3 regions of the Paraburkholderia sp. BL6669N2 genome follow, and region 3 is predicted to be linked to each of the others. Evidence: riboswitches for the same ligand, from Rfam matches in the RefSeq annotation. Region 3 holds a riboswitch; each other region holds the start of a gene.

Region 1 (9,823 bases), on a different contig from region 3:
GCGTGGATGAATCACCAGCTCATCTTCGCGCCCGTCCCACGTTCGCGGCGTCACGCGGATCGCGAGACGCGCCGAAGCGGAGCGGGGCAGTTGCGCGTCGTCGAGCCACGGTGCTTCGCCTTCGATGCGCGTGCTCTCGCCAGCCAGCAGGTCCGATACGAAGCGCTTGCCCTGGCCGAGATCGGCGAGCGTATAGCCCTCGGGCGGATTCAGCACGCAAGTGCCGAAACGCAGTTCGCCACTCGTCGTGATGGCCGCCGGCACAGCCAGCAGCGCGGCAATCTCGCGCGCCATCACATTGACGCCGGCGAGACCGCCGAGCAGCGGCACGACCGCGCTGCCGTCTTCGGCGACGGCCAGCACCGGCGGCTCGACGCCCTTGTTCGACAACGACGGAGCCAGACAGCGAATCACGATACCCGCCGCGCACAATGCGACGATCGGCGTGCCGCGCGCATACAGTTCCCGCAGATGCGCGCCGAGTTCGCTGTACGGCTCGTCCGCCTCGACGCGTCCCTGCAACGCATGCACCTGGCTGCCCGCGTACAGCGACTGGATGCGCCGCGCCGTCGCCAACGCGCCCGCGCCGAGAATGACGATCGCGGGTGCGCTCATCCTTGCCATTTTTCCCCCGGCACCACGAGCAGCGAAAAATACGGCGATGCCATCGGATCGACTTCGGCGAGCGGCACGATGCGCTGATTGCCCATCGTCGCGCGCTCGACGTAAAGCGCGCGGTCCGCAAGACCGAGTTCGCCGAGCACGCGCCGCACCTTGTCGAAGTTGCGGCCGAGTTTCATCACGACGGCGGCATCGGCATCGGCGAGACGGCGGCGCAACTCGTCTTCGGGCAACACGCCCGAGAGCACCGACAAGCTCTGATTGCGATACACCAGCGGCGCGCCGAGCACGGCGGCGCCGCCGAGCATCGAGCACACGCCCGGCACGACTTCGCTTTCGTAGCGCGCCGCGAGCCGATCGTGCAGGTACATGTACGAGCCGTAGAAGAACGGATCACCTTCGCAGATCACGGCGACGTCGCGGCCCGCGTCGAGGTGTGTGGCGACGACTTGCGCGGCGGTGTCGTAGAAGTCAGCGATGATCGCTTCATAGGAAAGCGGCGGTTCGAGCGCTTCGGTGGTCACGGGATACACGAGCGGCAGATGCTGCTGGGCATCGTGCAAATGCGCTTCGATGATGCTGAACGCGTTGCCCTTCTTCCCCTTCGCGACAAAGTACGCGACCACCGGCGACGCCTTCAGCAAGCGCAGCGCCTTCAGCGTGATGAGTTCCGGGTCGCCGGGGCCGACTCCGAGGCCGAACAAACGTCCTTGCGCCGTCATTTATTCGACCTCCGTGGCGAGCGCGTTCACGGCGGCCGCCGCCATCGCGCTGCCGCCGCGCCGGCCATGCACCACCACGTAGGGCACGCCGCGGCTGTCGTCCGCGAGCATGGCTTTCGATTCGGCCGCGCCGACAAAACCTACTGGAAAGCCGAGAATCAGCGCGGGTTTAGGCGCACCGGCGTCGAGCATATCGAGCAGATGAAACAGGGCGGTCGGCGCATTGCCGATCACGACCACGCCGCCCGCCAGCTGCGGCCGCCACAATTCGAGCGCGGCCGCCGAGCGCGTATTGCCGAGTTCACGTGCGAGCGACGGCACGTCTGGATGCGTCAGCGTGCAGATGACCTCGTTGTCCGCCGGCAGCCGCGCGCGCGTGATGCCTTGCGCGACCATGCCGGCATCGCACAGGATCGGCGCGCCTTGCGCGAGCGCCGCGCGGCCCGCCACGCCCGCGCCCGCGGAAAATTGCAGATCGTCGATCACATCGACCATGCCGCATGCGTGGATCACGCGCACCGCGAGTTTTTCGAGGTCGGCGGGAATGCGCGACAAGTCGGCCTCCGCACGGATCGTCGCGAAGGATTGGCGATAGATCTCCTGACCGTCGCGAATGTAATCAAGCATCGGTGTCACTCCGGGCGAGGCGTTCGAGCAGGTCGGCGGCCTCGCCGATCGTCAGTTGGCGCGCGACGCACTGGCCGAAGCCGGGCCGGCCGTCGCGCCGATAAAGGTCGTAGAGGCTGGGCGCGGCGGCGAGCAGCGTGAACGGCGCGCAATGCGCGGCGGCGCACGAGCGCGAGCAGCCGCTTAGATGCACGTCCACGCCGGCAGGCAGCCGAGCCGCGAGGCGCAACGCGTCGTTCTTGGTGTCGGCGAGACCCTTCACGCAGCCGCCCGATCCGGCGCACGCGATCAGGTGCGTGATCGCGTGTGCGGGATCGCAGGCGAGACCGAGGGCGTTCAGGCCGGACAACACGGTCGGAACGGCGTGCGTGGCGATGTCGGGTAGCAGCACGCTTTGCCAGGGTGTCAGGTGAAGCGTGGCGTTGCCGTGCTGTTGCGAAAGCGTGGCGAGTCCCGTTAGCGTGTCTGCGTCGAGACGTCCCAGCGGTGGCTGGCCGCCGACGTGCCAGGATCCGGGCACGCGTTGGGCATGGGCGCCGAGGCGGAGGTTGGCGTCGGCTGGTGTAGCGCGATGCCAGTTCGCGAGCTTCGCGTTTCGCGTCAGTGGGAAGTCGAGATATTGCTGGGCGTGATGCAGTACCGCGTCGACGGAGTGCGCGGTCAGAAGGTGGCGCATGCGCGTGGCGTCGGCGGCGGCGAGGTCGAGGAATGTCAGGAGCAGCGCGCGTATTAGTGCCGGGACTTGTGACGGGAGGATTGCGGCTAGTGCGCCTGTGTTGTTCACGCCCGGTTTTCCAGGCGCGGTGCTTTGGCTTTGCATAAGCGCGCCGGCATTAGCGCTCACAGGCGGACAACCTGCGAACCCGAACACGAACCGCAGGCCGTCCGCCTCTTGCGACGCCGCGAGCCACACATCGTGCGGATGGTCCACTCTCGCGAGCCGTTCGCCGCCGTCCAGCAACAGTGCGAATTTCGGCGACAGCGCTGCGAAACGCGCTTCGCTTTGCAGCATCGTGAGCAACTCGGCGCACAGCGGGCGTGTGTCGAATAGCGCGAACGGATCGCGTCCGGCAGCGGGGCTGATCATGACGTTGCGGACGTCGTCGGCTGCGGCCGCGGCCGCGGCTGCGGCGGAGAGCGCGTGGGCAGTGCCCGCTCGCTGCGCTGCTGCGTCCGGGGCTTTCGAGGCCCATTCATTCACTGCGTTCGCGGCTCCGGTATCTGTTGCGCTCTCCGCCTCTGCATTCGCGGCGCTGGCGGCAACTGCATTCACAGCGTTGGCCGCCGCCATCGTGTTCGCACGGCCCGCCACGCCGTTCGCCGGCATCGGCCCAAGACCGGCGTCGATCAAAGCCGCGATCAACGCCGCCTCTTCACCGCGCTTCACGCCACGCACCTGCACATTCGCGCGATTGGTCAACTCGATCACCCCGCCCGCGTGCCGCGCGCTAGCCTCCGCGATCGCCCGAGCCTGCGCCGCGCTCAATTCGCCGCCGGGCAGTTTGATCCGGCAAATCCCGCCGTCGCGCGCGGCGACGATGCGCAGCAGCCCCGGGCACGCCGAGGGCCGCAGCGTGGCGGCTGCGTCGGATAAAACGGTGGAGGGCGTTGCTTGATTCAAGACGGACACCGGGTTTAGCGTCGCGCGACAGCCCGAGCATGCCGTGAGGCGGGCATGGCTGCGGCATCGGTACACCCCGCCCGATGTTGGCTGGCACGAACAGTCTCGCCGGCAGGTCTCCTGGCTGGCAGGTCATGGTCCGCCGCGGCCTTCCCGGTCGAACCAGTGGCGTGGAGCGCAGGCGGACTCGCTGCATACAGTTGCGGGGGCAGCCACAGTGGCACTGTGTTCCCTCTTCGGCCCCGAAGGGCACCGGCGGCTGTATTATGCCTTTTTTCGAACAGCACAACGAGGCTGGACGCTTTGATCGGCGTGGCACAGCGCATTATTTGAAGACACAGAACGAGGATGGATGCATGCCCGCGTGGCTGACGGTGGTGGGCATAGGCGACGACGGCTTCGCCGGTTTGGGGCGGCCCGCGCGGCGTGCCTTGCTGGAAGCGTCGGTGGTGTACGGCGGCGAACGTCATCTGGCGATGTTGCCCGCGCGTCTCGCCGCGCGCCGTGCCGCCTGGCCGCGTCCCTTCGATCTCGCACCCTTGCTGGCCGAGCGCGGCGCAGCCGTGTGCGTGCTGGCGAGCGGCGATCCGATGCTGTTCGGCGTCGGCGCGACACTCGCGCGGCAATTGCCGGCGGGGGAATTGCGGGTGCTGCCGGCGCCGTCGTCGTTGTCGCTGGCGGCCGCGCGGCTCGGCTGGCCGTTGCAGGATGTCGCGACGGTGTCGCTGGTGGGGCGGCCGTTGCCCACGCTGAACGCGCATCTGCATGACGGCGCGCGCATGTTCGTGCTCAGCGCGGACGGGCGCACGCCCGCGGCGCTCGCGGCATTGCTGAACGCACGAGGTTACGGGGCGACCCGCATGAGCGTGCTGGAACACCTGGGCGGCGAACTGGAGCGGCGCATCGACGGCCGCGCGGATCAATGGTCCGCGGGCGAGGTGGCCGCGTTGAACCTGATCGCGCTCGACTGCCGTGCCACCGAAGGCGCGCCGCGTCTGCCGCTGACCTGCGGTTTGCCCGACGATGCGTTTCGTCACGACGGCCAGTTGACCAAGCGCGACGTGCGCGCGATCACGCTCGCGCGCCTCGCGCCGACGCCCGGCGGATTGCTGTGGGATGTAGGCGCGGGCAGCGGCTCGATCGGCATCGAATGGATGCGCGCGCATTCCACCTGCCGCGCGATTGCGATTGAAGGGCACGCGGAGCGTCAGCGCTTCATCGAACACAATCGCGATGCGTTGGGTATGCCGGGGCTGCAACTTGTGGCGGGGCGCGCGCCTGAGGCGCTGCAGGGGTTGCCGGTGCCGGATGCCGTGTTCATCGGCGGTGGCCTGACCGTGCCGGGCGTGCTGGAGGCATGCTGGGCAGGTCTGCGCGAAGGCGGGCGGCTGGTCGCCAATGCGGTCACGCTGCAAGGTGAGGCGGTGTTGGCGGCGTGGCGCGAGCGGCATGGCGGGACGTTGACACGGATCGCATTGGCGGACGCGCAACCGCTTGGCGGTTTCGATACGTGGCGGCAGGCGTTGCCGATCACGCTGCTGGAGGTGACGAAGCCGGCGAGCGGCGAGGGCGCGAACCTCGTGGGAACGGAAACCGAGATTAACGCGACGAATGCGGCGGATGTGCCGAATGCCAGGCGTGCTGCAAGTGCCGGAAGCGGTATGAGCGCCACGAATGTCACCAACACGACCAACACGACGAAAGCGACGAACACGACCGGCGCCACCCCCACCGACCCATCGCCAGAACCCTGATGCGCGAAGAAACCCCCGAACAACCCGCGCCGCTGCGTAGCGGCTACACGACCGGCAGTTGCGCCACCGCGACGTCGCTGGCGGCGGCGCGTCTGTTGCTCGCGGGTGTCGTCAGCGAAGTGGCGGAGATCGTGTTGCCGAAGGGCCAGCATGTGCCGATGCCGCTGGTGTTCTGCCGCCTGATCGGGAATGGCGACGAAGGCGCGGAAGCCGGCACGATCAAGGACGCCGGCGACGATCCCGACGTCACGCACGGCGCCGTCGTTTTCGCGCGCGTGCGCCTCATCGCCGAAGCGGGCGTGATATTTCGCGCGGGGCCGGGCGTCGGCACGGTGACGCGCGCGGGGCTGACGCTGCCGGTCGGCGAACCTGCCATCAACCCGGTGCCGCGCAGAATGATGGCCGAGCATCTGGCCGAACTCGCGGCGGAGCATGCGTACGGCGGCGGCTTCGAAGTGACGATCGGCGTGGAAGGCGGCGAAGCGCTCGCGCTGAAAACGATGAACCCGCGTCTCGGCATTCTCGGCGGGCTGTCGATCCTCGGCACCACCGGCATCGTGCGTCCATTTTCGTGCTCGGCGTATATCGCGTCGATTCATCAGGGGATCGACGTCGCGCGCGCCAACGGCTATACCCATCTCGCCGCCTGCACCGGCAACGCGAGCGAGGACGCGATGCGCGCGCACTACGGCCTGCCGGATATCGCGCTGATCGAAATGGGCGACTTCGTCGGCGCGGTGCTCAAGCATATGAAGCGCGCGCCGGTCGAGCGTCTGAGCGTGTGCGGCGGCTTCGGCAAGCTCAGCAAGCTGGCGGCGGGCCATCTCGATCTGCATAGCCGCAATTCGAGCATCGACCTCGAGCAGCTCGCGCAATGGGCCGCCGAACAGGGCGCCGACGACGCGCTTCAGGCGGCGATCCGCGCAGCCAACACGAGTCAGCAGGCGGTCGCTTTGGCGCACGCGCGGCACGTGCCGCTCGGCGATATCGTCTGCCGGCATGCACTGGCGGTGGCGCGCGAGATCGTGCCGCCGCAGGTCAACGTCGAAATGTTCGCGATCGATCGCCAGGGCAAGCTGATCGGAGCCGCGCAATGAAAATGAAGCGGATTCTGCTGCTCGGCGGTACGGGCGACGCATTGCGGATCGCGCGGCAACTCGCGCCTGAGCACGTGTATAGTCTCGCCGGCCTCGGCAAGGTGCCAGACGATCTGGCGTGCACGGTGCGAGTCGGCGGCTTTGGCGGCAGCGAAGCTATGACGCGTTACATCGCCGGTGAAGGTATCGATCTCGTGATCGACGCGACTCACCCGTATGCGGCGCAAATCAGCGCGAACGCGGCCCAGGCGAGCCGCGCCGCGCGCGTGCCGTATTGGGCACTGCGCCGCCCGGCATGGCAACCGCAAGCCGGCGACGATTGGCGCATGGTCGGCGACTGGAACGAACTCACGGATGCACTCGCGCCGTTCAGAAAGCCGCTCTTCACGCTCGGCCGCGAACCGCTCGCGCATCTCGACGAAATCCCGCCTCATCAGTTCTGGGTCGTGCGTTGTCTCGAAGCGCACGAAGACACGCCGCGTGCGCGCATCCTCGCGGCGCGCGGTCCATTCGCGCTCGAAGCTGAACGTGCGCTATTCGCGCTGCAAGCCTTCGACGTGGTGGTCAGCAAAAATAGCGGCGGCCAGGCGACTGAAGCGAAACTCGAAGTCGCGCGTGAACGCGGTTTGCCGGTCGTGATGCTGCGCCGACCTGAATTGCCGGCAGCAGAGAGGGAGTTCGAAAGCGTTTCCGATCTGCTCGACGCACTGCAACGCGCAGTCTGAATCGCGCATGCATGCCATGCCGCCTCAACGAATCAGGGAGTAGTGAATGACGGTGTTTTTTGTCGGCGCGGGTCCTGGCGACCCCGAACTGATCACGGTGAAAGGGCAGCGCCTCGTGCGCAGTTGTCCGGTGATCCTGTACGCGGGTTCGCTCGTGCCGGCCGCGGTGCTCGAAGGTCATGCGGCGCAGCAGGTGGTTAATACCGCCGAACTCGACCTCGATCAGATCGTCGCGTTGCTCGCGGCCGCGCACGACAAAGGCCAGGACGTGGCGCGCGTGCATTCCGGCGATCCGTCGCTGTACGGCGCGATCGGCGAACAGATCCGCAGACTGCGCGAACTGAAGATACCCTATGAGATCGTGCCGGGCGTCACCGCCACGGCGGCATGCGCGGCGACGCTGGGTTGCGAACTCACATTGCCCGATATTTCGCAGACGCTGATCCTCACGCGCTTCGCGAGCAAAACCAGCATGCCCGAAGGCGAACAACTGGCCGACCTCGCCCGTCATCGTGCGACGATGGCGATTCATCTCGGCGTGCGGCACCTTGCGCGGATTGTCGATGAATTGCGGCCGCATTACGGCGGCGCATGTCCGATCGCGGTGATCTATCGCGCGAGCTGGCCCGACGAGGAGAAGATCACCGGCACGCTCGACGATATTGTCGGCAAGGTGCAATCGACCTCCATCGAGCGGACCGCGTTGATCCTGGTCGGCCAGGTGCTGGCCGCCGAAGGCTTCGCCGACTCGACGCTGTACGCGAAAGACTGAAACGGTTTACGTGAAAAAGCCCATCCGCGCACCGTCGCACAGTGCGCGGATCAGCTCACAACGCCAGAGCCTCTTACGCCGTCACTTCATCCGGCTGCCTCGCCGCCAGCTTCACACGCAATGCCCTGGCGGCCTGAACCATATTCGTCAGCGCCGCTTCGGTCTCCGGCCAGCCGCGCGTCTTCAGCCCGCAATCCGGATTGACCCACAAGCGTTCAGCGGGAATCACTTCGCACGCGCGTTCCAGCAGACGTTGCATGGCCTGCGCATCCGGCACGCGTGGCGAGTGGATATCGTAGACGCCCGGGCCGATTTCGTTCGGATACGCGAAAGCGCCGAAACCGTCGAGCAGTTCCATCGCCGAGCGTGAGGTCTCGATTGTGATCACGTCGGCATCCATCGCGGCGATCGACGGCAGAATGTCGTTGAACTCCGAATAGCACATGTGCGTATGAATCTGCGTCTGATCGGCCACGCCCGCGGCTGAAATGCGGAACACGCGCGTGGCCCATTCCAGATACGCGGCCCAATCGGCGCGACGCAACGGCAAGCCTTCGCGGAAAGCCGGTTCATCGATCTGGATGATGCGAATGCCGGCCTTTTCCAGATCCACCACCTCGTCACGGATCGCGAGCGCGAGTTGCAGCGCAGTAGTCGAGCGCGGCTGGTCGTCACGCACGAACGACCATTGCAGCATCGTCACCGGGCCGGTCAGCATGCCCTTCATCAGACGTTGCGTGAGAGATTGCGCGTAACGCGTGGTCTCGACCGTCATCGGTTCGGGACGGTAGACGTCGCCGTAAATGATCGGCGGTTTCACGCAGCGCGAGCCGTAGCTCTGCACCCAGCCGTTTTCCGTGAACGCATAGCCCCACAACTGTTCGCCGAAATATTCGACCATGTCGTTGCGTTCGGCTTCGCCATGCACCAGCACGTCGAGCCCCAACTCTTCCTGTTTGCGTACGGCGATCTCGATCTCGGCACGCATGCGCTGCAGATAGTCGAGTGCGCGCAGTTCGCCGCGCTTGTAGGCGGCACGCGCCTGGCGGATCGCCGGCGTTTGCGGGAACGAGCCGATCGTCGTGGTCGGCAGGAGCGGCAGGCCGAGCGCTTCGCGCTGCAGACGATTGCGTTCGGCGAACGGGCTTTGCCGGTCGGCCATTGCGCTGCTCACCGCGGCCACGCGTTTTTGCACGAGCGCGTTGACTACCGCGCTGGAACCGCGGCGCGCTTCGAGCGCGCGGTCCGCGGCAGCTAGCGTCGCTTCGGCCGCCGCAGGATCGCGCAAGGCGAGGGCGAGCGTGGCGACTTCGTCGAGTTTTTCCGTGGCGAAGGCGAGCCAGGATTTCAGATCGGCGTCGAGTTTCTTTTCAGAGCCGAGCGAGACCGGCACATGCAGCAGCGAGCACGACGACGAAATCCACAAGCGTTCGCCGAATTCCGCATGCAAGACCTGCAACGATTCGACGATCTCGCCGAGATCCGCGCGCCAGATATTGCGGCCATCGATCACGCCGGCCGACAACACCGCATGCGCAGGCAGGGCCGCGCGCCATGCGTCGAGTTGCTGCGGCGCGCGCACCAGGTCGACATGCACACCGGCGACGGGCAACGCGGCCACTCGCGGCGCGTGCTCCGCGGCGCTTTCGAAGTACGTGGCCAGCAGCACTTTCACACCCGATGCGCCGAGCACGTCATACGCGGCGGAAAACGCGTCGAGCCATTCCGCGGGCAGATCGACGCACAAGGCCGGCTCGTCGAGTTGCACCCATTCGATGCCGCGCCGCTTGAGCTTGTCCAGCAAAAGGCTGTAGCGGATCACGAGCTTCGGCAGCAACGACAAACGGTCGAAGCCGGGGACATGGCTCTTCGACAGCCACAGAT
Region 2 (9,823 bases), on a different contig from region 3:
GCTTTCATCGTTTGACCTCTTCCCCGAGTTTTTTCAATCATCGGGGATAGTCGTTCGATAGTCAGCAGGACTATTTCGCAATAACGCTGGGAAATGTCAGCGGCGTCCAGTTGCATTGACGGTTATCCACCCCGTCCTGAGCATGTTATGTATCGTGCATCAACACGGGCCACCGGGCTGGCGTCGGCGCAGGCATAAAAAAGCTTGCGACGGGCGCGGGCAACGCGAGCGCGTCTGCAGATCAGGAGGGGAATTGTGCCGACATGCAGAATCAATGAGAGGGTCGTGTACGCAGCCGTGACATCGGACAAATCCGGGAACGCGCAGCAAGCGACAAGATAAAAAAGGGCGACCGGAGTCGCCCTGAATGGTCACGCAAAACACCTGCCCTGTCCCAATGATGCGGACAACCGGAGGCCGTGTGCCAGCAACCAGGTTGTTAAAGTCGAACGGAACAGATGTTTGTTGCTCTTGAGCATCGCGGGCGAGTTTATCCACAGAAATTGTTCGCAAGCCTGTGGATAACCACCCCACAACCGCCCCAACTCCTTGACGCAGAACCCATCTTGACCACTGCGCGCAAACTGCGGAGAGCGAAGCACGGCGAGCAAACCGCCGAGCGCAACCACCGAAGCGGCCGCACTCGTCACGCCGATCAAGCCGACTTCACCGCCGGCCGTCCTGCCACCCGCATCAACGCAATTCGCTCGACCAGCGCGCCAAACAGCAGCCCGATCGTCGCCCACATAATCGCCTGCATACCGAGCGCCGCGACGCGGAATTTCCACAGCAGCACCGCCGGGAAAGCCTCCGGCACTTCGTTGATCGCGGGCATCGACAACTGCACCGCCGCGATGATCACGATGAACACCACTGCCCCCACGATCGAGCCGTTCCAGGCGCCAAGTTTCATCGCCGCACGGCGCCGCACCTTGAGCGAGAACACCATCGCCGCCAGCGAGATCGCAATCATCAGGAAGAACAGCCCCGTGCGCGTCCCGATCGTCTCAGGGTCGCCGACCGAGGGCGGGTTCGCCGGATACTTCAGGTTCGGCACGATCGCGAGAGCAATGAACGCGCCAAGCGCAAGCCATGCGGACAACGCGCGCGGGCTCAACGCGCCCACTCGCCCATAAGCGTAAGCGAACACCAGCGAGAACAAGCCGCCGAATGCCGCGCCGTAAGTCAGCACGCCAGTCAACAAGCCGATTCCCCGCTGTGTATCGCGGCTCACCATCTCAGGCTCGGGCGCCTCGCCTTTCGCGGCCTCGGCCTTTTCTTCGAATGAAATCGCCTGATTGACCTGCGGCTCGCCCACTACCCGGGCGAAGCCGAACGTGAGGAGTCCCGCGGCGATGCCTGCAAGCATCCCGCGTACCAACAATTTACCCACCATGGTCGACTCCGTTAGTGGCAGGGAAAGCCGAGCAGATGGCGGCCGTCGTGCACGAACTCATGCACGTACATGCCCGGCACCAGCGAGGTGGCGCCCTGTTCCGCACCCACGAAGTAAAGCGCGAGCAACAACAGCAAACCGCCGAACACGACCCAGGGCAACAACTCGCGCAGCGGAATCGGCGTGGGTTGGGCAACGGGCTGATTGGCGGGATCGAAAACAGCTTCGGTCATGATGGACATCTCCTGGGGTAACGCGCCCCGATTGTCATTGCAGAGGATTGGTGCGAAGCTCAGGTCTGGCTTTCGGCTTGTGCTGCCGATTACAGTGGCGCGACCGCGCCGGGCTCTCACCGGCTTCCGCGCTTCGCAGTCCCGCTATTCTACGCGCTAAACTTCGGCACCCGGCAACGCAAAACACACGTTTCATGCCGCCGGCGTTCGGCTTCGGGGCGTGGCTTGACAGGACATGAACGGAATGGACACAAGGCTGTTACTGGTCAGCCACGCATCGACCGCGGCCCAACGCGCAGGCCGTTTTCCCGCCGACGACCCACTTGACGCCCGCGGACTCGCCGAAGCCGAAACCCACGCCGCACGCTTGCGCCTGGCGATCGCGGATGACGCGCCGGCTTTCGTCAGCCCGGCCGCCTGCGCGCGCGAAACGACGACGGCGCTGGGTCTCGCGGCATCGGTCGACGCCGGTCTGGCGGATCTGAACTACGGCACATGGCAAGGACGGCGGCTCGCCGACCTCGCCGCCGAAGCGCCGCAAGACGTCGCCGCCTGGACGCGCGATCCGAACGCCGCGCCTCACGGCGGCGAGTCGTTCAGTCAACTCGTGAAACGGGTAGGAGGATGGCTCGAAGCGTTGTTAGACGGCGAGACGGATCGTGCGTCGTCCCATGTTCGCGACGTGATCGCCGTCACCCACGCGCCGGTGCTGCGGGCAGCGATCGTGTACGCGCTCGGGGCATCGCCCGCGGTTTTTCCGCGCATTGAAATCGCGCCGCTTTCGATCATCGAGTTGCGGCACTCGTCGCGCGGCTGGACATGGTGGCCGGCGACATACTAGCCGCTCTCGCCGGGTGGCTTATTTACCCGACACCACCAGACGCAGCTTGTTCGACCCGGTCGGCGTCAGTGTGATATCGGTCCTCTTACCCTTCGCGCCCAGATAAAAGTGCTGACGTCCCGGCGAATTCTGATCGTGCGTCGCGTCCGGCAGACACGATGCGACGTCCGCCGCGACAGCTTGCAGCGCGTCGGCATTCGAGCCGGCATCGTGATGCGGCGTCCACGTGCATTGATAGGCACCGTGACTCGCAGAACATTGCGCGTCGTCGCCGTAAGGTTGCGCGACACCCTTGCCGTCGTCCGATGTCAATGAGGCGAGCCCGCCAGGGGCCGCCGCGACGATCCGCTTCAGGGATGTGCAAGGGCTAGGCGCATCGTCGGCATACGCACCGCCGGTCAGCAAAACGCCCAGCGACGCAGCGGCGAGCGCGGTGGCAAGCAATCGGGTTCTGTTCATGTCGGCGCGGTCCTTGAAGTCACTCGCAGTACCAGCGCGGTAGCACGCTTCATGCCCATGAGCGCTGACTAGTCAAGACCGCGCTTCAGTCACCATCATTACAATCCAGTACCGAACAAAGCCGCCAGCCCCTGCGCCGACCCGAAAATCCCCTTGGCATCGTGCCCGACACCATCGATCACATACGTCCGATGCTTCGCCAATCCTTGGGGATGCCGCAACGCCATATAGCGCGCGTAAGCCAGGCCGCGCCCGAGCCGGTGTTCACCTTGCGTCAGCGCGGCGCACGAGCGGTCGAGCGCCGGATGCTGTGGATCGCAATCCGCGCCGCCGAGCAGCACGGTCACGTCACGCTGCGCGTAACGCGCTTCGAGCGTGGCCGCTGAAGCCGCGTCGCGAGAGCAAGCGGGCAAATCCTCGAGCCCATATTTCCAGCGATTGAACGACGGACACCTCGCCCGATCGAACGCCGCAAACTCGCCGGACACAGCGGACGCAACCGACCCAACCGGCCGCATTGCATCAAAGTACACATACGACGAAGGATTCGCGACCACATAGCGCAGCGCGATACCGCGCGCCGCGAGCGACGCCTCGTCTCGCGCTACTACCGCGTAGCGCTGCACGACCTGCGCGCCGCCCGAGTGTCCCGCGATCACCACCTCGGCGAGCGACGCGAACTGCTCGCGCGACGCCAACGTGTCCACAATCGCGTCGAGCACATCGAACGAACTGATCGGCGCGGGACCTTCGGCGTTCTCGCCGGCCATCCAGCTCGTCCAGTCCCAATGCAACGTGGACGGCGGCAGCTCATGCGCGTCGACATCCGCGCTCGCGAGAAATTGCGGCACGATCAGCAGCGTATCGGCCGCGCTGCCGCCGGCGAGCGAGCACGAACGCTGCGCGAGTTCGAAATACGTGTCGCCGTTGCGCAAGCGGCCATGAATCAGAATCACGGCGCGTTGGACATCGCGCGTCGGCGCGAGCCAGTCGCCGTTGGAAAACACCGGCACGGTGCCGCTGCCGGCTCGCGTCGTGACGCTCAGATGCCGGCTCGCAACGACCGCGACCGGATGTTCATTCGGCGCGCGTTCGTCGTCTGTGATGAAAGGCTGGGTCATGCAATAGGCTCGTGGTCGATCAATGAGTGGCGGGTCTAGCCGCCGCGCCGCTCGACATGCGTCCGGCGCGCGTGAAGTACACCATCGCGAGCGACACGAAGCCGGCAAAAATCAGGTAAAACGCGGGCGTGAGGCTGCTGCCGGTCACGCGCGTCAAGCCGGTGATGGTGAGCGGCGCCATGCCGCCGAACAGCGTCACCGCAATGTTGTACGACAGCGCCACGCCCGCCGAACGGCTGCGCACGGGGAACAAGGTCGCGAGCATGCCGGGATGCGCGCCGGACATCGCGGCGAGGAACAGCGTCGCGATCATCTGCGCGATGAACAGGTGCCCCGGCGTCGGATTCGTCACCACGAAGTGATAAAGCGGATACACGCAGACCATCCACGCCATCACGATGGGATAGAACAGCCGGTATGCGCCAAAACGATCGGCGAGCTTGCCGGACAGCGGAAACAGAAACAGATTCAGCACACCGGACACGAACGCGCCGAGCAAAGCGGTGGACAACGGCAAATGCAATTGCCGTTCGACATACACCGAGAGATAGGAATGCCAAACATAATTAGTCGCCGCCCCGACGATAATCACGCCCATCGCGCAGATCGCCGCGTCGCCGTTGTCGCGGAAGAACTGGCGGATCGTGACGCGCGGCGGTTTGTCCTTGTGTTCGAGCAGCCGCTCGAACTCCGGTGACTCGGCCACGCGATGCCGGATAAAGAAGCCGAACGGCCCCGCCAGCGCGCCGAACAGAAACGGTAAACGCCAGCCCCACGCCACCAGTTGCTCATGCGTGAGCTGCGTGGTCAGCAGATAGCCGACGCCGGACGACAGCAGCAACGCGAACGCCTGGGCCGACATGTTGAAGCTGCCGTAGAACATCTTCTTGTGCGGGGGCGCGTACTCGACCAGCATCGCGGAAGCCGTCGCGAACTGTCCGCCCACGGATAGCCCCTGCAATAAGCGCGCAAGGACCACCAACAGCGGCGCACCGATGCCGATGCTCGCATAGCCCGGCGTGAGACCCATCAGCAATGTACTGGCCGCCATCGAAATGATCAGCAGCGAGAGCGCCTTGCGGCGCCCAGCGCGGTCCGCGTAGATGCCGAGCAGAATGCCGCCGATCGGCCGCACGATAAAACCGACGGCAAACGTCGCAAGCGTCAGCATGATCGACACGAAGCCGCTGCCGCCGGGAAAGAACACTTGCGCGATGATCTTTGCGAAGTAGCCGTAGATCAGAAAGTCGAACCACTCGAGTCCATTCCCGAGCACGGAGGCGAAGATCGCGCGCCGCACCATCGACGGACTCAAGCTGTTCGCTGCATCGGCTCCAGCCGCGGCACCGTCGCGCTGATTGAAAGTCGCTTCGCTCATTGCCCGCATCCCGGAGTGTCGAACATTGCTGACAGCGCGCATACCGACGTCAGCATGCGCGCACCGTCGTGCCCCACGCCCGGCACGATATGAAAGTGCTGCTTCAGGCCGTCCGGATGACGCGACTGGATATACCGGTAGTACGCTTCGGCGCGCGCCGCGCGTTGCGGTCCTTGCGCTTCGGCGGCACAGGTTCTGTCGAGCGCGCTCTGCTGCGGATCGTCATCAGCGCCGCCGACGAGGTAGTCGACCTGGCGCGACGCGTAGATCGCTTCGAGTTGCGCGGGCGTGCGGTCGTCGAGATACGGCGGCCGGTTGTCCATGCCGTATTTCCATTGATTGAAGTCGGGACATTGCGCGGCATCGAACGGCGCGGCAATACCTTGCGCGTTAGGCCGTTGCGCATCGAAATACGCATACGTGGACGGGCTCGCGACCACGTAACGCACGTCGATGCCTTCGCCGGTCAACGCGGCGATATTACGCGCCGCGACGGCGTAGCGCTGCACGACCTGGCCGCCGCCCGAATGCCCGGCGAACACCACATGCCGCAGATTGGGGAATAGCTTGCGATCGGCGAGCCGCGCGACGATCGCATCGAGCACCTCGTAGGAACTGATCGGAAGCGGCGCGCGCGCCGCTTCGCCGCCCATCCAGGCGTCGCCGGTCCAGCGCAGCAAGTCGGCAGGCTCGTCGTGTACGCGCGTGTCGAGCGTGGCGAGGAACTGCGGCGCGATCAGCAGCGTGGCGTCGGGGTCCGCGTGTGCGGTGTCGCGGGCATTCTGAGCGGTGCGAAAGTACACGTCCGCATTGCGCAGCTTGCCGTGAATCACGACGACCGCGCGCGTCACCTGCGGCTGAGCAACGTTCCAATCCTTCGACAGATACAGCGGGAATTGCGCTTGCCCTTGCGGCGTGGCGAGCGTGAAGCGCGTGTTGGAGATCGTCGCCACCGGCTTCAGATGCGGCTCGTAAGCATGGACCGCGAACGCGGATTGCGCGAACGTCATCAGCACTGCCGCGCCTGTCGACATACACAACGCCGCAATACGTCGTGAAAGATTCAAAGTCATCCAGCTTGCTCCTGATAACCGTGCGCAGTCTTGAACGCGGCGCATCGTCAAATCCGTCGTAGGGAAACCGAATACTCGGAACCGGAGGCGAATACCGACCGTCACGCCGGCCTGATTCGGACGGAATGCGATGGACGAGATCGTAGGAGCGGACATGGTAAATGTAAAATACCTGTTTCATGCACCATTCATACTTAGTATGTATGGCATCGAACCGGCCTTCATGCGCTGGTGAGGAGACGAAACACCATGGAGCTGCGGCATCTGCGTTACTTTCTGGCGGTCGCCGAAGAAGGCCAGTTCACGCGCGCGGCAGAAAGGCTAGCCATGCAACAGCCGCCGCTCTCGCAGCAGATTCGAACGCTGGAAGAAGAGATCGGTTTCGAACTCTTTGTGCGCATGCCGCGCGGCGTCACCTTGACGCCGGCCGGTCAGGCCTTCGCGGAAGACGCGCAACGCCTGCTGCAAAATCTGCAGCAGTCTGTCGAAAAGGCGAGCCGGATTGCGCGTGGAGAACTCGGCACGATTTCGATCGGACTGACCAGTTCCGCGTCGTTCCATCCATTCACGACTGAGGCGATCCGCGCGTTTCGCGCGGTCTGCCCCGAGGTCGCCGTGGACCTCGCCGAGTTCAACGCGGCGGAGATCATCGAGCGTCTGGCCGCGGGCCAGATCCAGGCGGCGTTTCTACGCAAGCCGGTCGACGCCCGCGAGGGCGTGGCGTTCGAGTTGCTGCTCGACGAACCGATGGTCGTGGTGTTGCCGGTGGGTCATCCGTTGCTCAAGGGCAAGAAGCGGCCGCAAGTGTCGCTCAAAGCGTTGGCGCACGAAGACTTCATTTTGGTCCGCCGTCCGGGCGCACCCGGCATGTATGCCGACATCCTCGCCGCTTGCCGGCAAGCGGGCTTCGTCCCGCGCATTGCCCGCGAAGTGCCGCGCATGGCGTCGGGCATCAACCTCGTGGCGGCGGGTCTGGGCGTGACCTTGGTGCCCGCTTCCATGCAGCGTTACGACCAGGTGGGCACCGTGTACTGCACGCTCGCGAACCCTTCGAAACTCAGCGCGCCGCTGCACCTTGCCTATCCCGCGGCACTGCACAACAGCGCGGCCACGCGCTTCATTCAACTGGTGAAGGAGCGCGCCGGCGCATGAATCCGTCAACCGGCACGGATTTTGCATTCTCGCCGTACCGGCTGAATAACCAACAGCCATCCATCGACGTCAAATACGCTACGCCATGTCAAACAGACAAGCCGCCGACAAGCCGGGCCGCCTTTCCTCAGGAATCGATGGAATTGACGACATCCTGGGAGGCGGTCTCACGCCCCATCGCATGTACCTTGTGGAAGGTGCGCCCGGTACAGGTAAAACTACCTTGGCCTTGCAATTCTTACTCAAGGGAGTCGAAGAGGGACAGAGAGGTTTGTACATCACGCTCTCCGAGACCCGCGCCGAACTGATCGCGGTAGCGCAAAGCCACGGCTGGGATATCGGCGGCTTCAACATTCTGGAGCTGGTGTCGGACGAAGGTCTCGACCCGCAGTACGAGCAGACCGTGCTGCACCCGGCCGAGGTCGAACTCGGCGAGACGGTGCGCAACGTCATCCAGCAGGTCGAGGAACTCAAACCCTCGCGCATCGTGCTAGACAGCCTCTCCGAATTGCGTCTGCTGTCGCAGAACCCGCTGCGTTACCGGCGGCAGATTCTCGCGCTCAAGCGCTATTTCGCCACCCGAGAATGCACGGTGCTGCTGCTCGACGACAATTCTTCGGAGCCCGGTGACGTTCAACTGCACAGCATCGCGCACGGCGTGGTCAGTTTGGACAATCTGGTGCGCGACTATGGCGGCAACCGGCGGCGCACGCGCATCGCCAAAATGCGCGGCATCAAATTCCGCGAGGGCTATCACGACTTGACGCTCGACACCGGCGGCATCCGCGTGTATCCGCGCCTTGTCGCGGCGGAACACCACGCGCAGTTCGACACAGAGGCGGTCAGCACCGGCACGCAGGGACTCGACGCGTTGCTCGGCGGCGGTCTGATCCCCGGCACCAATGCACTGATGATCGGCCCTTCGGGCGTCGGCAAGACCACTACGGTGGTGTCGTGCCTGATCGCCGCGCTCGAGCGCGGCGAGCGCTGCGTCTACTACGTGTTCGACGAGACACTCGTCACGTTGACGATCCGCTGCGCGACGCTCGGCATGCATCTGGCGCCGCACGTCGAAAGCGGTCTGCTGACGCTGCGGCAGATCGATCCGGCGGAGATCTCGCCCGGTGAATTCGCCAGCGATGTCCGCCGCTCTGTCGAGCAGGACGGTGCGCGCTTTGTCGCGATAGACAGTCTGAACGCTTATCTGCAGGCAATGCCGGGCGAGCGCTATCTGCTGCTGCAAATGCACGAACTGCTCGGCTATCTGAACCAGCAAGGCGTGATCACGATGCTCGTGCTGGGGCAGCACGGCATCATCGGCGAGGTACAGACCGATATCGACATCAGCTACCTGAGCGACGTGGTGGTGCTGTTCCGCTACTTCGAACACCACGGCGAAGTGCTCACCGCCGTGACGGCCGTAAAGAGCCGCGCCAATGCTCACGAGCGCTCGATCCGCCAGTTCCGGCTCGGCAGCAATGGCGTGGAAGTCGGCGAGGCGTTGCGCGACTTCGAAGGTGTGCTCTCCGGACTGCCGGCTTATCGCGGCAACACTGCACTGCTCGGTGCGACGAACCGCGTCCTCGACACGTCCGGGCAGTAGGCTATGGAGCAACGCGTCCTTATTCTTGCGCCGTTTGGCCGCGACGCCGATGTGATTGCCGAGGTGCTGCACAAAGATCAACGCCTCTGCGTGGCATGCCGCGATGCCGATGCGCTCACCGCTGAACTCGACGCCGGTGCGGGCGCCGCGTTGATCGCGGAAGAAGCGCTCACGGGCAACCATGCGGCCCGTTTGTTCGAGTGGCTGGAGCAGCAGCCCGCGTGGTCGGATTTCCCGATTATTCTGCTCGCCGCCTCACGCGTCGGACATCGCTCGGAACGCGGCCTCGAAGTGCTCGAACGGCTCGGCAACGTTGTCGTGCTTGAACGTCCGCTGAATTCGGAGACGCTGCGGCGCGCGGTGGCGTCGTCATTGCGGGCACGCGCGCGGCAATATGAATCGCGCCGCCATCTCGCCGAGCGGATCGAAGCGCAAGAAGCACTGGTGCAGTTGAACGACTCGCTGGAAAGCCGTATCGCCGAACGTACTCAGGAACTCGCCTCCGCCAACAATCGGCTGATGATGGAAATACACGAGCGCGCCAAAGTGCAGGCGGTGCTCGTGCAG
Region 3 (9,823 bases):
CTGTTCTTCTTCTCACGCAAGCCGAAGCCGATGGGCGCGATTTCCGCCGTGTTTCTGATCGGCTACGGCCTCGCGCGCTTCACGGTCGAATTCGCGCGCGAGCCGGACGACTTCCTCGGCCTGCTGGCCATGGGACTGTCCATGGGTCAATGGTTGTCGCTGCCGATGATCGTTGTCGGTATCGGCATGCTGGTGTGGTCTTATCGCCGCGCGCGCCACGAACCGGCACAGGCGGTCAGCGCAAACTGACCGCTACGGTTTGGTGGCGAGTGGTCAAATGAGAAAAGCCGCGCGAGCGGCTTTTCTTTTACTGCGTCGAAGCAGCGCTTCTAACACCAGGAAGCGTTATTTCATCTGCACCGAGCCCGACACGTTGACGGTTACCGTCGACGTTCCGCCTTCGATCGGCACCGGCGCCGCGGCCTTTGCGTCGGCGCCCATGGCGCGCGCACTCATCATCATCGGACGCGGCATCACGCCGTTGTGGCCGACGTTGACCTCGCGAATCGAATAACCGCTGTAGCCGAACGCCTGCGCGGACGAAGCGGCCTGCTCGCGGAACGACTTGATCGCTTCGCCGGTGAGCTTCTGCTCCGCCGCGCGCTGCGCTTCAGGCGAGAGCGAGAACTGCACATTGCCGACCTGCATGATCGATGCCATCTGACCCGCGAGCTTCGACACCGCGGCGAAGTCGTGCGATTCAAGCACGATCTCCGTGCGGCCGCGCCATGCGGAAATGCGCCCGTCACGGTCGGTGGACGGATAGATCGAGAACGAGCCCGTGCGCGCCGTCACGCCGCTCACACCCTTGGCTTTTTGCAGCGCCGAATCGGCGCGCTGGTTCAGCGTTGACGTGAGCGCCGACGGATCGCTCGCTTCCTGCTCATAGAACAGCGTGATATCGACAACGTCTTGCGGCACTTCAGCGCTGGCCTGCGCGTTCAACGACAGCACGCCGGCCGGCTGATATTGGCCGGTGCTTTGCGCGCGTGCCATGGCCGGCGTCAGTGCGAGCGCGGCGGGCGCGGCGCAGACGAGAGCGAAAGCGAGTGCACGTGCGGTGTTTTTCGTCATTGTTGGACTCCTTGCTTGAACAGGTTGTGCACGATTGGTGCAAACGCCGCGCCGTGGCATGGCGTTTGCGAGATCGTTAGGCGCTTGTAACCTGAGCTTGGTTCCCGGGTTTGACGTTGCTTTAACGTTTGCGTGCGCACAAATACGCGCCACGCATTCATCAGGCATGCACGATCAGGCGAGCCGCTTGGTGATGAATCGCCATTCGGCCTCGGTCACCGGTGTAATCGACAGGCGGTTGCCTTTGGCGAGCACGCGCATGTCCGCGAGTTCGTCGTGCTCGCGTAACGCGGCGAGCGGAATAAGCGGGATCTTCTTCTTGAACACCACATCGACGAGCACCCAGCGGGGCGTTTCCTGCGACGACTTCGCGTCGTAGTAGGGGCTCTTCTTGTCGAACTGCGTCGGGTCGGGATACGCAGTGGACGATACCTCCGCAATGCCCGCGATGCCGGGCTCCGGACAGCTCGAGTGATAGAACAGCACACCGTCGCCGACCTGCATCATGTCGCGCATGAAATTACGCGCCTGATAGTTGCGCACGCCGGTCCACGGCAACGTGCGATACGGTGCGTTGGCGAGATGGTCGATGCTTGCTTCGTCCGGTTCGGACTTCATTAGCCAGTAGCGCATGAATCGAATTGAACGTTAAGGGGTTGAAGATGCGGAAGAAATCGGCCAACAAAAAACAGCGCCCAAAGAAAAACGGCACCGAACCGAAGTCCGATGCCGTTCTAAATAAGGTCCCCGCCTTAGCCGCTAGGCCGGCATCCTGAACCGGGGGTTCAGAATTGGTCGCAGTTAGCAACACTTCGGGTACATCAGACAGAGTGACGCGCACACCCGTGCTACAAATTTCCGCAACCGTGCACATGGCATTGGTTCAAGGAATATATGACCTTGGCGAACCAGGCAGGGAAGCTAAACCGATGAAGCTGAAAAACGAACTACCGATTGAACTCAAACGTTTGCTGAATCTTGCACACCTTGTGCTCACACATTCCGTTTGAATCCGCCGCCGATCTCAGGACCGGCAGCACGATAACACATGTACCTTATTGCACGCTGTACTGCTCAATCACAGTACCTAGTTGTTCGTTCATTTGATGCATTGTACGCCGGATTTCTTCAGCGGGAAATGCTTCTCCGTGTCTCACGCTCGATTGCAGTCTAAGCAGTTCCGATGCCAGCGACAGCGCAGCCATGACGGCAATGCGATCCGTGCCGCGCACGTTGCTGTTATTGCGGATCTTCGACATTTCGGCGTCGACGCGTGCAACTGCTTCGAGCAGCGCCGCTTCCGTTTCCGGCGAGCAGGCGAGGCGATAGGGCACGCCGAGAATCGATACTTCGATCTGCTTGGTGGTCATGCATTTTCTCCGTGGCGGGTCACGTCGCTCCCGGCTTCGGCTACTTGCTGAGCCGGCTCGAGCAGATCGAGCTGGTTGTCCGGCTCACTGTGCGCGCGCGCACGCGGCAGCTTCTCGAGGATCGCGTTCAGGCGCACTTGTGCGTCGTCGATCTTCGCCGAAAGCGCGTCGCGCTCCGCCTGCAGCGCGTTACGTTCCTCGCGCAGCATTGCAAGTTCCGTGCGCGTGGCTTCGGCGTCGGCGCGCGATTGCGCGAGTTGCTCTTCGAGCGCGAGTCGCGCCTCATTGTGGCGCTGGCTGATCGCGATCAGCTTGCTGATATTTTGTGAAAGTGTTTCGAGTTCGGTGAGCATCTGCTGCGTCCTCTAAAGACATCGCATTTTAGCGCGGAATGTCGCAGGTTCCGACAATTGTCTCGTTTCGAGACGTAACAACATCGCTTTGTGCAGGCTTTTTATCGACCATATGATGAAAAAGTACTCACGCGTCGGACAAGAGCCTGCACTTAACAGAACACATGGCCTGCGATCTCACCATTCTTGACGGACTCCGAGGCCGCTCCTAAACTGCCCGCACTCTGGTGCCCGCGTGCGGCATTTTTTCAACGGCCCACGCAGTTAAACGGGAAGCAGGGCGCGCGGTTCATCTGGATTCATCTAAACGCGCCAACCTGCGCTGCCCCCGCAACGGTAAGCGACCGCATTCGTCATGCAAGTCGATCCCGCTCGCGAGCTGGAAGTTCAACTCGCGAGTGTGCCACTGCGCGTCTCGCGTGGGAAGGCGGGATCGATGCGTCGCCAGCCCGGATACCGGCCAGAGGGAGAGGCACGTCCCGCGCGAAAATGTTAAATACGCGGGCGCCTCGTTACGCATCGGCCTGCGGGGAAGCGGGCCGCGCACGCTATCCACAGGACGTTCACCCCATGCTGTCCCCCTTCGCCCGCGCGGCGCTGCTCGCCTTTTCGAGCCTGCCGATCGTGGTGCACGCGCAAGCTGCGTCTCCATCTTCTGCTTCATCTGCTTCGTCTTCGTCGGCGGATTCTTCGAGTTCGGTGTCCTCTTCGGCGGTGCTGTCGCCCGTGGTGGTGACCGCGGATCGCGGGCCGCAAGCGCTCGCCGACACGATCCCGCAGACCTCGCTGTTCGATCAGCAGGATATCGCCGACACCACCGCGACCGATTTGCCGGGCCTCCTGCAACTCGCGCCCGGCGCGCAAATCTCGCGCACGGGTGGTCCCGGTTCGACGACGAGCCTCTCCTTGCGCGGCGCGTCCTCGACGCAATCGCTGCTGCTGATCGACGGCGTGCGCGTCGATTCGGTGAGTCTGGGTGCCCCGCAACTCGCGCAGATTCCACTCGACCAGATCGATCACGTGGAGGTGGTAAACGGCAACGTGTCGGCGTTATACGGCTCGGGCGCGATCGGCGGTGTGGTGCAGGTGTTCACGAAAAGCGGCGGCGATCACCCGCCGCGTTTCAATTTTTCGCTCAGCTACGGCAGCTATCACACGCAGACGCAGCAGGCGGGCGTGAACGGCGCATTGGACCAGGACGGCAATACCACCTTCAGCATTTCGCTCGCGCGTTCGAAGGACGACGGCTTCTCGTCGCTGAACACGAAGGAGGCGCCCAGCGCCAATCCGAACGCGAACGGCTATCTGAACGAGAGCATCTCGGCTTCGCTGCGCCACAAGTTCAACGACAAATGGGACGCGGGCGCCAGCTACTTTCAGTCGAACGGCAACAACAGCTACGACAACGCGTACGGCGTGCCGACCGATGTGAACAACCTGTATAGCAAGGTGCGCCAGGTCTCGGTGTTCGCGAACGGCAAGCTGACCGACTGGTGGACCACGCACTTCATCGTCGCCGAAGGCGACGACCGCAGCGTGTCGAACACCAACGGCGTGTACAACGGCCGCTTCGATACCGACAATCGCCAGTACACATGGCAGAACGATTTCGCGCTGGCCGCGCAGCAGAAACTGCAGGTCGGCTATGAGCATCTCGATCAAAGCCTCGATTCGGACACGTTCGAGGCGCCGGACCGTCATGTGGATTCGGGCTTCGCCGGCTATACGGGACGCTTCGGGCGCAACCAGTTTCAGGCCAACGTGCGGCGCGACCAGTATTCCGATTTCGGCGGAGCGAACAGTTACTATCTCGGCTACGGTTTCGACATCACCGGCCATTGGAAGGTGACCGCAAGCTATTCGGATTCGTTTCGCGCGCCGAGCTTCGACGATCTGTACTATCCGATCAGCGGCAATCCGTCTATCCAGCCGGAGCGCAGCCATTCGATCGAAGCCGCGCTGCAGTACGCATCGAATGCGCTCGGCGTGATGCGCCTTTCCGCATTCCAGACGCGCTATTCGAATCTGATTAACTACGAGCAGGTGACGCCCGGCATCTATCTGGCCGAGAACGTCGGGCATGCGAAGGTGCAGGGCATCGAAGGATCGTGGAGCGGCCATGTCGGCAAGACGGACGTGCGCGCGTCGCTGACGCTGCAAAATCCCGTCGACCTCGACAACGGTGCCGACCTCGTGCGGCGCGCCCGGCGCTTCGGGGCGCTGACGGTGAACCGCAGCATCGCCGGGTGGCGGGTGGGCGGCGAGTGGATCGTGAGCGGCCCGAGCAACGACAGCAGCGGCAAGCTGGGCGGCTATGGCGTGGTGAATCTGTCGGCGCGCTACAACATCACGAAAGCATGGTACGTGGCCGCGCAAATCCAGAATCTGTTGGACAAGGACTATGAAACGGCCTACTCGTATAACTCGCCACGGCGTGGTGCGTATCTCACGGTTGGTTGGCAGCAGCAGTGATGCTTGCGCCCTCTCGCTGAGTTCGCGCGGATGAATCGCCACTCGAGTTCGATGCCCGCGACACTGCGCGTGATGAGCGCGAAGCGCGCGGCCGCGATCTGGCTGGCGCTCGCCCTGATTGCGGCGGCGGTGCTGATGGCCTCGCTCGCGCTCGGCAGCGTATCGCTCGCGCCGATGCGCGTGCTGGCGGCGCTGATGCCGTCGCATGCGCCGTCTGTCGGTGCCGCCGACCTGACTTCGGAAATCGTCCGCACGTTGCGATTGCCGCGCGCGGTGGCCGGCTTCGCCTGCGGCGCGTTGCTCGCGTTGGCCGGCGCGTTGCTGCAGGTGCTGTTGCGCAATCCGCTGGCCGAGCCTTACGTATTGGGCGTATCGGGCGGTGCGGCGAGTTTCGCGCTGGTCGCGATGATCGCCGGTTGCGCATGGTGGGTCGTCGACGCAAGCGCATTCGCCGGCGCGTTCGTGTCGATCCTGCTGGTGCTCGGCCTCGCGCGCCGCGAGTTGTGGCGCGGCGAACCGCAGGACACGTCGCCGCGTTTGCTGCTGACCGGCGCGGTGATCGCGGCGGGCTGGGGCGCGCTGATTACTTTGCTGCTCAACCTCGCGCCCGATAACCGCTTGCGCGGCATGCTGTTCTGGCTGACCGGCGACCTCAACGGCGGCGCGATGCCGTGGACGGCGCTCGTCGCGCTCGTCATCGTGCTGGTTGCGATCGTGCCCGCCGCGCCGCGTCTGAATGTGCTGCTGCGTGGCGACGCCGCCGCGCAGGCATTAGGCGTCGCGGTGATGCCGCTGCGTCTGCGGGTGTATCTGGCGGCCTCGCTCGCCGCGGCCGCGGCGGTGACGACGGCGGGCACCATCGGCTTTGTCGGACTGGTCGTGCCGCACATGCTGCGGCTCGCGTTCGGCAACGATCAGCGCATGCTGCTGCCGGCCGCCGCACTCGGCGGCGGCGTCGCGGTGATGGGCGCGGACCTGATCGCGCGCACCGTGATCGCGCCGGCGCAGTTGCCCGTAGGCGTGATCACGTCGATCATCGGCGTGCCGGTGTTTCTGTGGATGCTGCTGCACAGGCGCCGATGATGCAAACCCGTCACGCTCCTTCTCATGAGGCTACCCTCAGCGCGCAACGTCTGACCTTGCGCGTCGGCGCGCGCACTTTGCTCGACGCCTTCACGCATACCTTCTACGCCGGCGAGATCTGGTGCATCGCCGGCCCGAACGGCGCGGGCAAGACGACTTTGCTCTCCACGCTCGCGGGTTTGCTGCAACCGTCGGCGGGACATGTCGAACTCGATGGCGTGCGCCTCGCCGACTGGCCGCCAATGCCGCTCGCGCAACGCCGCGCGCTGATGCCGCAAAGCGCGCCCGACGCATTCAGCGCGAGCGTGCTCGATATCGTGATGCTGAACCGCTTCCCGCATCTCAGCGGCTGGGGCTGGGAACGCGAAGCCGATCGCGAAGCGGCGCACGCGGCGCTGGATCTGTTGGGACTCGCCGCATTCGCCGCGCGCGATGTGCTGTCGCTCTCGGGCGGCGAGCGGCAACGCGTGGCGCTGGCGGCGGTGCTGTGCCAGGACGCGCCGTTGCTGTTGCTCGACGAACCGTTGTCGCATCTCGATCTGCATCATCAGATCGACTGCCTCGAAGCGCTGGCCACGTGGACGCGCGAGCCTGGGCGTACAGTGATGTTTTCGTGCCACGACCTGAACCTCGCGCGCCGTTTCGCGACGCATGCGCTGCTGCTCGACGGCGCGGGCGGCGTGTATGCGGGACCGGTGCACGACGTGCTGACGCCGACGCTGGCGAGCCGTGCATTCGGCTACCCGTTGATTCTGATTCGCGACGGCGAACACGAGGCGCTGATTCCCGCGCCGCGCGCGCGTCACGAATCGCCTGCCGGCCATGACACGCCGGCAAGCTGACCGCTTCATTCCAACATTCTCTTTCAAACACGCTCATGACTTCATTGCCACGCTTGCCCGGATTGCCCGGATTGCCCGAAGTCGAACCGCTCGATCAAACGCTGCGTGACGAGTTGCAGCACATCATCGATACCAAGACGAAGCCGCCCGGCAGTCTCGGCCGGCTCGAAACGCTCGCGCGCCAGATGGGCCTGATCCAGCGGACCACGCATCCCGCCGTGACGCGCCCGGCGATGATCGTGTTCGCCGGCGACCACGGCGTTGCCGAGGAGGGCGTGAGTCCTTATCCGCAAGCGGTGACCGCGCAGATGGTCGCCAACTTTCTCGCGGGCGGCGCGGCGATCAATGCGTTGAGCCGCGTCTCGGGCATCGAACTCGAAGTCGTCAACGCGGGCATTGCGACGCCGTTGCCATCCACTGCGGGTCTTATCGACATTCCGATTATGGCCGGCACCCGCAACTTCGCGCGCGAACCGGCCATGAGCCGCGACCAGGCAATCGCCGCGATGCAGGCGGGCGCGGCGCGCGTGCGGCATCACGCGGCGCTCGGTACCAATGTGATCGGCTTCGGCGAGATGGGGATCGCGAACACCTCGGCGGCCGCGTGTCTGATGAGCCGCTTGTGCGGCGTGCCGATCGACGAATGCGTCGGCCGCGGCACGGGGCTCGACAACGCGGGGCTCGCCAGGAAGCGCAACGTGCTGGCGTCGGCGCTCGCGCGTCACCCTGTGTCCAGCGATCCGCTCGACGTGCTCGCCACTTTCGGCGGCTTCGAGATCGCGATGATGGCAGGCGCGTATCTCGCGGCCGCCGAGGCGCGCATGACGATTCTGGTCGACGGCTTCATCGGCACCTCGGCCTTGCTGATCGCCGACGCCTTCGCGCCGAGCGTGCGCGAGTACTGTGTGTTCGCGCATGCGTCGAACGAAGCGGGGCATCGGCGCATGCTCGATCATTTCGGCGCGCTGCCGTTGCTGTCGCTCGACATGCGGCTCGGCGAAGGCACCGGCGCGGCGCTCGCGGTGCCGTTATTGCGCGCGGCAACGGCGTTCATCAACGAAATGGCGAGCTTCGAATCGGCCGGCGTCGCGAATCGCGATGCGTGATCCGCTCGATCGCTCAGACAGAAACGCACGCCTCGCACAATCATGAATCCGCTCGCTGAACTGCGGTACTTCTTCACAGCGCTCGGCTATTTCACGCGCGTGCCCGTGCCGCGCTGGGTCGGCTATGAGCCGCACTATCTGAACGCGGCGGCGCGTTATTTTCCGCTCGTCGGCGTATTGATCGGCGGATTGAGCGCACTGGTCTATCTCGCCGCGCTGCGTGTATTTCCTGCGGGCGTGGCGGTGCTGTTGTCGATGGCCGCGTCGCTGCTCGTGACCGGCGCGTTTCACGAAGACGGCCTCGCCGATTGCGTCGATGCGTTCGGTGGCGCCTATACGCGCGAAGACGTATTGCGAATCATGCATGATTCACGCATCGGTGCTTTCGGTGCTGTCGCGCTCGTCGTCGCACTTGCGTTGAAGTGGCAAACGCTCGCTGCGTTGCCGCCGATGCGCGCCGCAAGTCTGATGATTGCCGCGCACGCGGCGAGCCGCACGTGTGCGATCAGCTACCTGGCCACGCTCGATTACGTGCGCGCGGAAGGCAAGGCCAAACCGGTCGCGCAGCGACTGAGTGTGGGGGCGTTCATGTGCGCCGCGATGTTCGGTTTGCCGTGGTTGCTGTGGCCGAATGGGCTCGCCGCGCCGGACTGGCGCTTCGCGGGTTCAGTGGTTGTGGTTCTGGTCGTACTTCGTATCGCGATGGGCCGTTATTTCGTCAGACGCATTGGCGGGTATACCGGCGACTGCCTCGGCTTCGCGCAGCAAGTTTTTGAATTGAGCATCTACCTGGTGGGGCTCGCATGGATATCGTCCTGATTCGTCATCCCGCGGTCGCGCTCGACGCGGGCGTGTGTTACGGCCACAGCGACGTGGCGCTCGCCGAAGATGCCGAGGTGTCGTCGACGACACTTGCCCTGAAGCTCGCGACCTTGCAGGTGCCCGCGCCACGCGTGCTGATGTCGAGTCCGCTGAAGCGCTGCTCGGCGCTCGCCGCCGAGTTGGCGAACGACTTCGGCAGCGTGGTCAGTCACGACGACCGGTTGATGGAAATGGATTTCGGCAACTGGGAAGCGCAGCGCTGGGATGCCATCGATCGCGAATTGCTCGACGACTGGGCGGTCAACTTCGAACACGCGCGGGCGCATGGCGGCGAAAGCGTCGCGCAGTTCGTCGCGCGGGTGCGGGCATGGCTCGACGCATTCGCGCTCACGCGAGAGTTGTCGCCGGCTTATGTGGTCACGCATGCGGGCGTGATGCGGGCGATTGCGTCGATCGTGCTGGACGTGCCGCTGGAGCGTTGTTTGCGATGGTCGCTTGATACGACCGGGATCGTCTGGTTGCGCAGAAACGATGAAACGCAGCAGTGGGTGCTGGTGCGGTGGAATGCGTGAGGCGCGTTGCGCCTGAGCGTCTTCGCGTTACTGCGCGCCGGGCTTCCTGCGTGAACGCGCTACTTCGAGGTCCTCGCACATTTGCTTGGCGCCTTGCGCAATGCGAGGCGCGGGGCGGTTGATCAGATC

What was found. Region 3 has a riboswitch for cobalamin ahead of B0G80_RS20690 (TonB-dependent receptor domain-containing protein). Riboswitches for the same ligand answer to the same signal wherever they lie in the genome.
Region 1: another riboswitch for cobalamin. It lies ahead of cobG (precorrin-3B synthase); the one in region 3 lies ahead of B0G80_RS20690 (TonB-dependent receptor domain-containing protein).
Region 2: another riboswitch for cobalamin. It lies ahead of B0G80_RS35230 (CbtB-domain containing protein); the one in region 3 lies ahead of B0G80_RS20690 (TonB-dependent receptor domain-containing protein).

What each region holds. Positions count from the first base shown of each region.
Region 1 covers NZ_QUNA01000002.1:1,955,445-1,965,267, reverse strand. The annotation lists gene cobJ (precorrin-3B C(17)-methyltransferase) at 1-615, opposite strand, end outside; gene B0G80_RS31310 (precorrin-2 C(20)-methyltransferase) at 612-1,343, opposite strand; gene B0G80_RS31305 (precorrin-8X methylmutase) at 1,344-1,970, opposite strand; gene cobG (precorrin-3B synthase) at 1,963-3,600, opposite strand; cobalamin riboswitch at 3,684-3,863, opposite strand; gene cbiE (precorrin-6y C5,15-methyltransferase (decarboxylating) subunit CbiE) at 3,948-5,345, shown strand; gene B0G80_RS31290 (cobalt-precorrin-5B (C(1))-methyltransferase) at 5,345-6,442, shown strand; gene B0G80_RS31285 (cobalt-precorrin-6A reductase) at 6,445-7,167, shown strand; gene cobM (precorrin-4 C(11)-methyltransferase) at 7,214-7,939, shown strand; gene metE (5-methyltetrahydropteroyltriglutamate--homocysteine S-methyltransferase) at 8,013-9,823, opposite strand, start outside.
Region 2 covers NZ_QUNA01000002.1:2,841,906-2,851,728, forward strand. The annotation lists gene B0G80_RS35225 (CbtA family protein) at 656-1,396, opposite strand; gene B0G80_RS35230 (CbtB-domain containing protein) at 1,408-1,629, opposite strand; cobalamin riboswitch at 1,668-1,810, opposite strand; gene B0G80_RS35235 (histidine phosphatase family protein) at 1,874-2,470, shown strand; gene B0G80_RS35240 (hypothetical protein) at 2,489-2,929, opposite strand; gene B0G80_RS35245 (alpha/beta hydrolase) at 3,028-4,050, opposite strand; gene B0G80_RS35250 (MFS transporter) at 4,070-5,428, opposite strand; gene B0G80_RS35255 (alpha/beta hydrolase) at 5,425-6,501, opposite strand; gene B0G80_RS35260 (LysR family transcriptional regulator) at 6,751-7,653, shown strand; gene B0G80_RS35265 (ATPase domain-containing protein) at 7,739-9,256, shown strand; gene B0G80_RS35270 (response regulator) at 9,260-9,823, shown strand, end outside.
Region 3 covers NZ_QUNA01000001.1:4,575,448-4,585,270, forward strand. The annotation lists gene lgt (prolipoprotein diacylglyceryl transferase) at 1-249, shown strand, start outside; gene B0G80_RS20665 (SIMPL domain-containing protein) at 346-1,074, opposite strand; gene B0G80_RS20670 (EVE domain-containing protein) at 1,249-1,707, opposite strand; RNA gene ssrS (6S RNA) at 1,815-1,996, opposite strand; gene B0G80_RS20680 (cell division protein ZapA) at 2,130-2,444, opposite strand; gene B0G80_RS20685 (ATPase) at 2,441-2,797, opposite strand; cobalamin riboswitch at 3,006-3,277, shown strand; gene B0G80_RS20690 (TonB-dependent receptor domain-containing protein) at 3,368-5,269, shown strand; gene B0G80_RS20695 (iron ABC transporter permease) at 5,300-6,352, shown strand; gene B0G80_RS20700 (ABC transporter ATP-binding protein) at 6,352-7,194, shown strand; gene cobT (nicotinate-nucleotide--dimethylbenzimidazole phosphoribosyltransferase) at 7,230-8,300, shown strand; gene B0G80_RS20710 (adenosylcobinamide-GDP ribazoletransferase) at 8,343-9,119, shown strand; gene cobC (alpha-ribazole phosphatase) at 9,104-9,694, shown strand; gene B0G80_RS20720 (cobalamin-binding protein) at 9,722-9,823, opposite strand, start outside.